DNA from 3 places in the Cytobacillus sp. SAFR-174 genome. Region 2 is predicted to be linked to each of the others. Evidence: riboswitches for the same ligand, from Rfam matches in the RefSeq annotation. Region 2 holds a riboswitch; each other region holds the start of a gene.
What was found. A riboswitch is a leader RNA that binds a small molecule or an ion and turns the genes downstream of it on or off. The one in region 2 is predicted to bind thiamine pyrophosphate.
Positions count from the first base shown of each region.

Region 1: linked by a shared signal. The riboswitch ahead of ACTHRG_RS03395 (3-oxoacyl-ACP reductase) and the one ahead of tenA (thiaminase II) in region 2 are both predicted to bind thiamine pyrophosphate.
Region 3: linked by a shared signal. The riboswitch ahead of thiT (energy-coupled thiamine transporter ThiT) and the one ahead of tenA (thiaminase II) in region 2 are both predicted to bind thiamine pyrophosphate.

Region 1 covers NZ_JBQCMZ010000002.1:227,615-230,889, forward strand. Annotated here, with positions in the region: gene ACTHRG_RS03385 (Cof-type HAD-IIB family hydrolase) at 1-340, shown strand, start outside; gene ACTHRG_RS03390 (OsmC family protein) at 376-828, opposite strand; TPP riboswitch at 944-1,056, shown strand; gene ACTHRG_RS03395 (3-oxoacyl-ACP reductase) at 1,161-1,922, shown strand; gene thiM (hydroxyethylthiazole kinase) at 1,936-2,751, shown strand; gene thiD (bifunctional hydroxymethylpyrimidine kinase/phosphomethylpyrimidine kinase) at 2,754-3,275, shown strand, end outside.
Region 2 covers NZ_JBQCMZ010000010.1:100,745-104,019, forward strand. Annotated here, with positions in the region: gene ACTHRG_RS12240 (DUF302 domain-containing protein) at 1-328, shown strand, start outside; TPP riboswitch at 398-513, shown strand; gene thiW (energy coupling factor transporter S component ThiW) at 628-1,116, shown strand; TPP riboswitch at 1,274-1,375, shown strand; gene tenA (thiaminase II) at 1,436-2,125, shown strand; gene ACTHRG_RS12255 (DUF1287 domain-containing protein) at 2,146-2,853, opposite strand; gene ACTHRG_RS12260 (TIM barrel protein) at 2,958-3,275, shown strand, end outside.
Region 3 covers NZ_JBQCMZ010000002.1:255,623-258,897, reverse strand. Annotated here, with positions in the region: gene ACTHRG_RS03580 (hypothetical protein) at 7-246, opposite strand; gene ACTHRG_RS03575 (hypothetical protein) at 367-645, opposite strand; gene ACTHRG_RS03570 (VOC family protein) at 816-1,187, shown strand; gene thiT (energy-coupled thiamine transporter ThiT) at 1,336-1,935, opposite strand; TPP riboswitch at 1,999-2,101, opposite strand; gene ACTHRG_RS03560 (MATE family efflux transporter) at 2,154-3,275, opposite strand, start outside.

The DNA.
Region 1 (3,275 bases), on a different contig from region 2:
TGATATATCAGATGATGCAGTCAGGGAACTGATTCATAACGAGCTGCAGTCAAAAGGCGATTTGGAAATTACTAACTCAAGCTTAACCAATATTGAAGTCAATGCTCTGGGCATCAATAAAGCGAAAGCGATCCAGAAGGTAACAGAGATTCTTGGCATTTCAATGGAAAATGTAATGGCCATGGGAGACAGCTTGAACGATATTGCCATGATTGAGGAATCAGGCTGGGGAGTAGCAATGGGAAATGCCCAGGAAATCGTGAAAGAAACAGCCGATGCTGTGACGGGAACCAATGATGAATCCGGTGTTGCACAGGCAATCCGAAAATGGGCCCTATAGGGAACAAAAACCGGCTATCATGCCGGTTTTTTGGTTTACTTCATTGACCTAAGAATGGTTTCCTCTAATTTGACTTCTACATTCCCTTTAATTGCCCTTGAAATCATGCAGGATGCTTCAGCTTTTTGTGCAAGCTTTCGGGCAAGTGCAAGGTGCTTTTCATCGGCATCTGCCTTCAGTACGATAACCGGCCGATGAATGATTTTCCTGTAGGTGATCACACCATTGGTCACATCCACAACACCGACGGATTCCATCGTTAGGTCATCTTTCTCAATCCGGCTGCGTTCCATCATGGCTGCCAGGGTAATAATATAACAAGTTGCCGCCGCCCCCAGAAGCATTTCATCCGGATTGGTTCCGATTCCAGGACCGTTCATTTCCGGAGGGATAGATACCTTAGTTATAAGCCCGCCTGTTTCAATTTCACCCACATCATTGCGAAGGCCAGGCCAATGTGCTTTTAAATGAAAATGGTGTTCAGCCATATTTGAATCCTCCAAGTTATGTATTTCTACTTACACATTAAAGAGGAACAGGCAGAATTGCAAGACTTTACAGATTTCACGTTTCAGGCTAAGATAAAAACAGCCAACTTAATAGTTTTACTGCTAGGGGTGCCCGATGCTCGCGGGCTGAGAAAGAAACCGGACTGTTTTTTACCCTTCGGACCTGATCTGGATCATACCAGCGTAGGAAAGTAGTAATTGCGGGGAACGACGTTCTTTCTCTTAGATTATTCAGCCAGGTCCAATTTCGGATCTGGTTTTTATTTTGTTCTCAAAACAAATGAATTGGCTATCAATAAGGAGGATTTTCTATGAATCTTAACGATCAGATTGTCATTATTACAGGCAGCAGCAGAGGGTTGGGCAAAGAAACAGCAAAATCATTCGCGAGAGAAGGGGCGAGAATTGTCATTAACTATTTCCATAGCGAGGAAAAAGCCTATGCTCTGCAGAAGGAAATTGGCGAATCAGCCATTGCCATTCGTGCTGATGTTCGGGACAGAGTTCAAGTGAAATCCATGTATGAAAAAACGAAGGAACACTTTGGAGCCCCCATTACAACCATAGTCAATAATGCACTTGTGAATTTTCAATTTGACCCTATTTCAAAAAAAGATGCAGAAACAATTAAATGGGACGATTACAAAAATCAGCTGGAAGGTGCAATTCTAGGAGCATTGAACACAGTTCAGGCAGGTCTTGACGATATGAAAAAACAGGAGTTTGGCAGGATAATATCGGTCGGCACCAACCTATTCCAGCATCCAGTTGTACCCTATCATGACTATACGACCAGCAAAGCTGCTTTATTAGGCTTCACCAGAAATATGGCGAATGAGCTGGGCCAATATGGAATTACTGCAAATATGGTATCAGGCGGTTTGTTAAAAACGACAGACGCCAGTGCTTCGACCTCTAAGGAAGTCTTTGAAATTATCGAAAACTCTACTCCATTAAGAAAAGTCACAGATCCTGCAGAAGTGGCAGATGCGATAGTCTTCTTCGCCTCTCCCTGGGCAAGGGCAGTTACAGGACAGAATTTGGTTGTGGATGGCGGACTAGTTATGAATTAAAGGAGGATTCTAAATGAATATTCAGGAGATTAGCAGTCTATTAGATAAAGTAAGAGAGTCAAACCCTCTGGTACATAATATCACCAATGTGGTGGTAACCAATTTTACTGCCAATGGCCTGCTGGCAATAGGGGCATCACCTGTAATGGCATATGCGCATGAAGAGGCGGGTGATATGGCTAAAATCGCCGGGGCACTGGTTCTCAACATGGGAACACTGACTGAAAAAGAAGTGAAAAGTATGCTTATCGCAGGAAGGTCTGCCAATCAGCATGGTGTGCCGGTAATCTTTGACCCGGTTGGTGCCGGCGCGACAGCTTATCGAACAGAAACAGCCAATAGAATAATGGAAGAATTAGATATTAGCATCATAAGAGGCAATGCTGCAGAAATTGCCAATGCTGCAGGACAGCAATGGAATATTAAGGGCGTCGATGCCGGAGAAGCAGAAGGAAACACTTCAGATCTTGCAAAGTCGGCAGCAAATAAACTTGGTGCAGTCACCGTCATTACAGGGAAACAGGACATCGTTTCAGATGGACATTCCACTTTTACGGTCAACAATGGCCATCCCCTGTTAACGAAAGTAACAGGTGCCGGATGTCTTTTGACTTCTGTCATTGGAGCTTTCGCTGCTGTTGAAAAGGATCCAGTAAAAGCGGCAGCTGCTTCATTGGTCGTGTATGGCTCTGCCGCCGAAATCGCTGCAGAAAAAACGGATGGCAGGGGCCCGGGCACTTTCCAAATAGAGTTCTTGAATAGCTTATATACTATTTCAGCCGCAGATGTTGAGTTGCGCGGCTCTTTTAGTCAGATAGGAGGGGAATAACTATGAAGGTGAATAAAGCCTTAACCATAGCAGGATCAGACAGCGGCGGCGGTGCGGGTATTCAGGCAGATTTAAAAACCTTTCAGGAACTCGGCGTTTTCGGCATGTCAGCGTTAACTGCCGTAACTGCCCAAAACACCAGGGGAGTGCAGGGAGTTTATCCAATGACCCCAGATGCTGTTGCGTCCCAATTGCAATCCATTGGAGAGGATTTATGGCCGGATGCAGTCAAGACAGGAATGCTCTTCAGTGCAGAGATTATCGAAAGGGTTTCAAAGGAGATTGCGAAATACGGCTGGAACAAAATCGTCATTGATCCGGTGATGATTGCAAAGGGCGGAGCTAGCCTTCTGCAGACTGAAGCCATTTTAGCGATGAAAAAGCTTCTGATTCCCCTCTCAATGGTCATCACACCCAATATACCCGAGGCGGAGGTTTTAACGGACACTGCCATTCGCTCAATGGATGATAAACGGAAGGCAGCAAAAGAACTGTATAGGCTTGGTGCGAAACATGTCATCATT
Region 2 (3,275 bases):
GGAAGGAAGTCTGAAGGACGAAAAGTTTGGAGTTCTATGGCAGTTTAATGTTCAGGAGAAGCTGCAGGAAAAAGGCCTGGAATATAACGAGGCATTCCATGTGTTAGAGGTTTGTAATCCGAATGAAGCACATCGCGTTTTAACACAGAATAAAATGGCCGGCTACTTCCTGCCTTGTAAAATTGTCGTTTATGAAGACAAGGGCAAAACGAAAATTGGGATGCCTAAGCCGACAAGTATGATTGAGCTAATCAATGACGAATCTGTTCAAAGCTTCGCAGCAGAAATTGAAGAGCGCTTAATCCAGTGCATCAGGAAAAGTATATAAGTTAAAAGTTTGATGACAGTGCCGGAATAATTTGTTAAGCTTGAAACAGCTTATCAAATTAAATATCTATGTAACTACTAGGGGTGCCCCGAATGTGCGGGCTGAGAGGAAAGCGCTTATAGCTTTCCGACTCTTATGGACCTGATCTGGTTAATGCCAGCGGAGGGAAGTAGGATTTGACAATCTGTCGATTCATATACTTAAACCAAGCCGGGTCCTTTGTGGGGATCCGGCCTTTTTGTATACATACTTCTCATCCTGATAAGCAATCAGGCTGCCCTTTTAGAAAGGAGGTTTAGATGAAAAGAACCCGATTGTTAACTACTATGGCTTTATTTACGGCGATTGGGACACTGGGATCCCATTTGCTCTGGTTCCCGGCAGGTATAGCCAAAGCCTATCCGGTCCAGCATGCGGTGAATGTATTGGCCGCGGTGACGCTTGGCCCCTTGCCTGCAGCAGGCGTCGCTTTTATGATTGCTTTGCTTCGTAATCTGCTTGGATTCGGGACGCTGCTTGCGTTTCCAGGCGGCATGATCGGTGCGTTTTTGGCTGGTGTCCTTTATTTGAAATTCGGCCGGAAAATATGGGCTGTAGTGGGAGAGGTGGTGGGCACCGGCATAATCGGTGCATTGTTTGCCGTTCCATACGCAAAGTTTCTCATGGGCAGTGCAGCTGGTGCATTCTTCTTTGTGCCGCCGTTTCTGGTCAGCAGCATTGCCGGTGCGTCGATAGGCTGGATAGTATTAGCGAAGGTTAAAGAGAAGAATTTGGTTCAGAATATGTGATGATTTTGGGCTGGTAAAGCTAGTTGAGTAAGCAGGTAAGCGAGTGCAGCATAGCAACCTGACTTTATGAGCATTTTCAAGAGTTATGGGCAAAATTCAAAATTTATGAGCGAAAACATCAAGTTAGACAATCGATAAAAAATAATTAATAATGTGAGAAAACTGCTAGGGGCGCTACGGCTGAGATAAGGAGCTTTTCCTTTGTCCCTTGGAACCTGATCTGGATAATGCCAGCGCAGGGAAGCAGTGAGGACCTCAATATAAATCCTCATGCTTTTTCCCCGGCAGCTTCTGTATTTAATTAAGGAGGCTATTTTTTATGACTTTTTCAGAGATACTGCGCAAGGAAAATGAAGATTTGTTTCAGCTGATATTTGAACATCCATTTGTCCAGGGTATCGGGAGAGGGGATGTGCCGAAAGAGGCACTGGCTCATTACATTAAAGCGGACTTTGAGTATTTGAATGCGTTCATGCATATTTATGGGATTGCCATTTCAAAGTCTGCAGAGCGTAAGGATATTGCTTATTTTAATCAGCAAATAGAATTCGTATTGAACAGCGAAGTACATCCCCACCATAATTTTTGCCAGCAGATTGGCGTGGATTACGAAGCATTGCAGGGTTATCCGCTCCCGCCAACAGCTGATCATTATGTTAAGCACATGATGTATCATGCCCACACAGGCGGCATGGGTGAAATCCTTTCTGCATTATTGCCTTGTCCATGGACTTATTGGGAGATTGGGCTTGAGCTCATGAAGCAATATGAGCCAGATGAGAACCATCCGTTTTATCCGTGGATCTCTTTTTATGCAAATTTAAGGGTCGAAGCTGTGACCATGAATATGAGAAACCGTTTGGATGAGCTTGCTGATGCGGCATCACCGGAAGAAAGGCAGCGAATGAAGGACGCTTTCCGAAAAAGCTGCCAGCTGGAGCTTGGCTTCTGGGAGATGGCTTATACCTGCGAAGAGTGGCCGGCGGGCAGTCCGGCGGCAGTAAGATAAGAAAAACGCCTGCATCTGCTTTATGGCAGCGCAGGCGTTTTTTCAAAATCCCATCTGTAATGAGCGGTAATGGGAGTCTTAAAAGAAGATAGTTTTACTTCTGCTGCAAATGGTGTGGAGTTATGTATCACGTATGGAATGCCATCCTTCGTCCGCTTGTCAGATATGATTGCCGCATGGTCGAATTTAGGGGAAAGAAAAACCACGATGTCACCCGGCTGCCATTGCTTAAGGTTCTTAACATCTCCTGGAATCAGTTCTGTTGTTAATGACATTGCGAACCGGCTAAAAAAGATATTCTGGTTTGGCACCCTTCTGAAATCAATGTTCGGGTCAGGCTTGCCCTGGACTCTTGAATACAAGTCCGTATTCCCGGCGATATCCTGATCAATAAGATCCTTTATGATTACATCAGCTCCTTGGAATCCTCTCCATATCACGTCTGTACAGACACCTTCGCCATCGGGCGGATAGCCTCCCGCATAGTAGGCACTTTTATATGGCGTGCGCTGTTCCACTTCTTTTCTGGCTGTCTGGACCATATCAAGCGGATCAGCAATGCCGTTTTGATTTGAATCGGCCTGTGAGTAATCAGAGGGCACCTCCAGTTTCTTTGCAATTGGATTTCCAAAATGAATGCCGATGGAATCCAGAATAATTCCGCTCCGGAAAAAAAGAATGAATAATAACATTACTCCAATTATTGATGTAAATACCTTTTTAAACATAAAGTACACCTCACCTATTTTACTGAATAGACGGCATTATTTCCCAATAAGTTACATGAAGGTATGATAAGATTGTTATAACAATTCATAAGAGAGGGGATATAATGGTTCATAAAATAGGGGTATCAGGAAGCGTCATTTTGTCAGACAGCAAGCTGTTTCATAAACTTTTTAAAAGTTATTTGCCGCATATTGAGATAGGGGAATTTCAAGATGAGGAATCCTTTCAATGCTTTATTGAATTGCTGGGCAAAACAAACAAAAGCTTTGGTCTTCATTCGCCTCTTTTCCGGGGACAAAGCAAATACGATCTTCTGGAAAAGGTCAGTATGAATCCAGAGGAAGCCTGGATCCAGTTAGAGGCGGAAGTGGAAAGGATGTCCCGGCTTGGTGCTGAATACATATTGGTGCACTTTCCTTAC
Region 3 (3,275 bases), on a different contig from region 2:
CCGGTTTTATTTGTATTGTCTGATTCCCTTGCTTCCCTTTGTCATTTCTTCCATTACGTTGATAAAAAATCCGAATCCGAACAATAGCATGGAAGAAACCATAATGCTTAAGCCGATGGATAATACATATTCGCCTGTGATTCCGCTTACAAAAAAGCCTGATATAAAAACAATGAAACCTACTATAATACCTGCTGCTGTACTATTCCTGAAAAAATGCAGTACACGCTGCTGTTGAAGTGTCATTTCCCCATCTCCTTTTATTTAATATTCTAACTATGTTCACAAATTTGTCAAACTTTTTGTCACAAATTTGTCAAAATTATTTTCGTAAAAAAAAAGCTCTGCAAGCTGCAAAGCGATTTTCTACTGATATAGCTTTTTAATGTTCTCCAAATCTTTCTTCAGACTGCATATTTCCTGCCGGGTCAGCATGAGCGGCATTTGATCGTAGAGTGTAATAATTTGTCCTCCCTCATCTTCTTCATGAAGGGATAGATAGTTATACAGAGTTTCACATTGGTTTTTGTTGAGGACTGACTGGGTACTGAAGCTTTTTACTTTCTGGATTTCAAAGGCACTGGCTTCCGCATGAAAAACACCTGTGATAATGTTTCCCTGCAATGTATTGGCCAAAGTCTTCACTCCCCTTTTTTAAGTAATATACCCATTTTTCAGAAGTAATTGCCTAATATATTGGATTTGTTTAGAAAGATTATTATCCGGTAAAGGCATTTAAATCAAAAATAGGGAAGGGAAAAACTGTATAGAAAGGAAATATATGATATATCGAATTAAATAAAGGGGAGAATTCTATGAGTAAATCATTTATTGAACAAGTACATTATATTAGAATTCCTGTAAAAGATTTAGAACTGTCTGCCCAATGGTATAGAGATGTATTAGGGCTCCAGTTACTAAACAATACTGGAAAACTTGCAATTTTAAAAGTAAATGAAGGACCTTTCTTACTGATCTTAGTTCCTACCGAAGATGAAACTTTTGCTCATTTTACAATTGATAATGAACAAGAATTTAGCATTGGGTTTACAAGTCCAGAATTATCTAAATTTCATCAGCACTTAATTGATAATCAAGTTAAGGTCGAGGATATAAAAGAAGATAATGGTCATGCCTTTTTCCATTTTTATGACCCAAATGGCAATAAACTTCAAGTACACTGGTGAGATTATAATAAATAGTTCATTTTGAACGGTATTGGAACGGGAACGCCCTAACCAGACGTTCCCATAATCCTTCCTGAAAACAACTTTTTATCAATCAAAGCCGATATATAAAAAACCTCTCTGAAATATTTCAGAGAGGCGGATATTATTAGGAAGCAGTCTTTTGAGTTTGAAGTCTTTCATCCGATTTCTTTATGATTAATCTCGGTGCCGATGAAATAATTAATACGGCCAGGACTGAGCAGAGAATTGCCGCTCCGAGCATGGTTGCTCCGTTTGCCAGGAAGGAAAAGAGAATCGGTGACATCCCTTCCGGCGCATAGCTTCCGAAGAAGATCACACCTGCAATGAAATGCCAGAAATATCTAGCCAGGCTTCCAGCGAATACGGCTAAGACAACCCAGGCCAATGCCTTCTTCTTGTTACCTGCCTGCAGCTGATTTTGGATGACCCGATAAAACAAACCGGCAATACCGATACAGGCAAATGCCACAAAATACTCAATAAATGCCTGAAGCGGAGTGGCAATCCAGGCATCCCCCATGGCAATCTGCAAGATTCCCCATAAGAGGCCTGCAATGAAGCTGACCTTAAAGCCCCGCCTGAAAGCCAGAATGAAAATCGGAATCATCGCGGCAGATATGGAAATGGATGGCGACAGCTTGATGGATGGCAGAAAATCAAGAATGATAGCAAAGGCAGCAAAAAATGAGGCCTCTATCATCGCCGTCAGGCTTAATTTTTTCATAAAAAAATCCCCCTTCAATCGTATGACGATACCCCAAGGGAGAACAAGCAGGCAGAAAACTACCTGCCTATCATTCCACATTCCTGCGCTAGCATTAACTAACAGGTTCAAAGGGTCAGAACAGCGGACTGTTCACTCTCAGCGATATGCTCCCCTTGTGGCACGTTATTAAATTATCCGCTTTTAGTATATATGAAATTCATGATGGTGAAAAGGATTTATTTTCCCTCGCTTATGATAACCTGATTATCCCACTTTCCGGTGCGGTAATACATATAGGCGATGAAACTGCTTATTGCAAAGCTGACACCCATACCTGCAGCTATGCCTTTATCACCCATAAACTTTGAAAATAGAAATGTTAAAGGATAGCGCAGGATCCAGAATGAAACGATATTCAGTATCAGCACTTGAAACATCGCACCAGAAGCTCTAACCACACCATTTAATACAAAATTAATGCCGAGAAGCGGATAAAAAAAGGCAATGATCTTTAAATATTCAGTGCCGTAGTGAACTGATTCTTTATCCTGGATAAACAGGCGCACCCCGTGTTCTGCAAATAAGACCGTCCCAAAGGCGATGAGAAACATGATTCCAAGATTGTAAATGACTCCGTACAACGCAATCTGATGCACCCGTTCCCATTGATGTCCCCCTATATTTTGACCCGCCATACTGTTGACTGCAGTTCCCAATGCCATCGCAGGAAGCATAATGATGCTGTCAATGCGCTGTGCGGCACCAAATCCCGCTACCACGTCACTGCCAAAAGAGGTGACGACAGACATAATGGCCATAACACCAGCTGATATGACAGTCATTTGGAGCCCTGAAGGGATGCCAAGCTTGAATATCAATGCTGCCTCCTCTTTATGCGGCCAAGAAGGAATAGTAAATGGTGCCAGCTTTTTGCGGAGTATGAATACCATTCCGATTATAAATGCAAAGCCCTGTGATACGACTGTTGCATAAGCGGCTCCTTCAATACCAAGCTGGAATACAGAAATAAAAAGAGGATCCAGGATTGCATTTAATACAACTGCTATCAGGACAAAGTATAAAGGATTTTTGCTGTCTCCGAGCGCCCTGAGTATAGTTCCTATAAAATTGTAGCCAAATAAAAACAGAATTCCAATAAAGTTAATCTGCAAATAGGATGCTGCACCTTCGGCCATTCCCGCAGGTGTGCCCATTAAGGCCAAAATCCTTTCAGCAAGCAGGAATCCGGCTGTTCCGAGAACAACTGACAAAATTGCCTGAATGACGGTAAAGGCATTTAGATATCGTTTCAGCCCCTCTTCGTGATCTCCTCCCTTCTGCTGGGATAAAATCGTTAA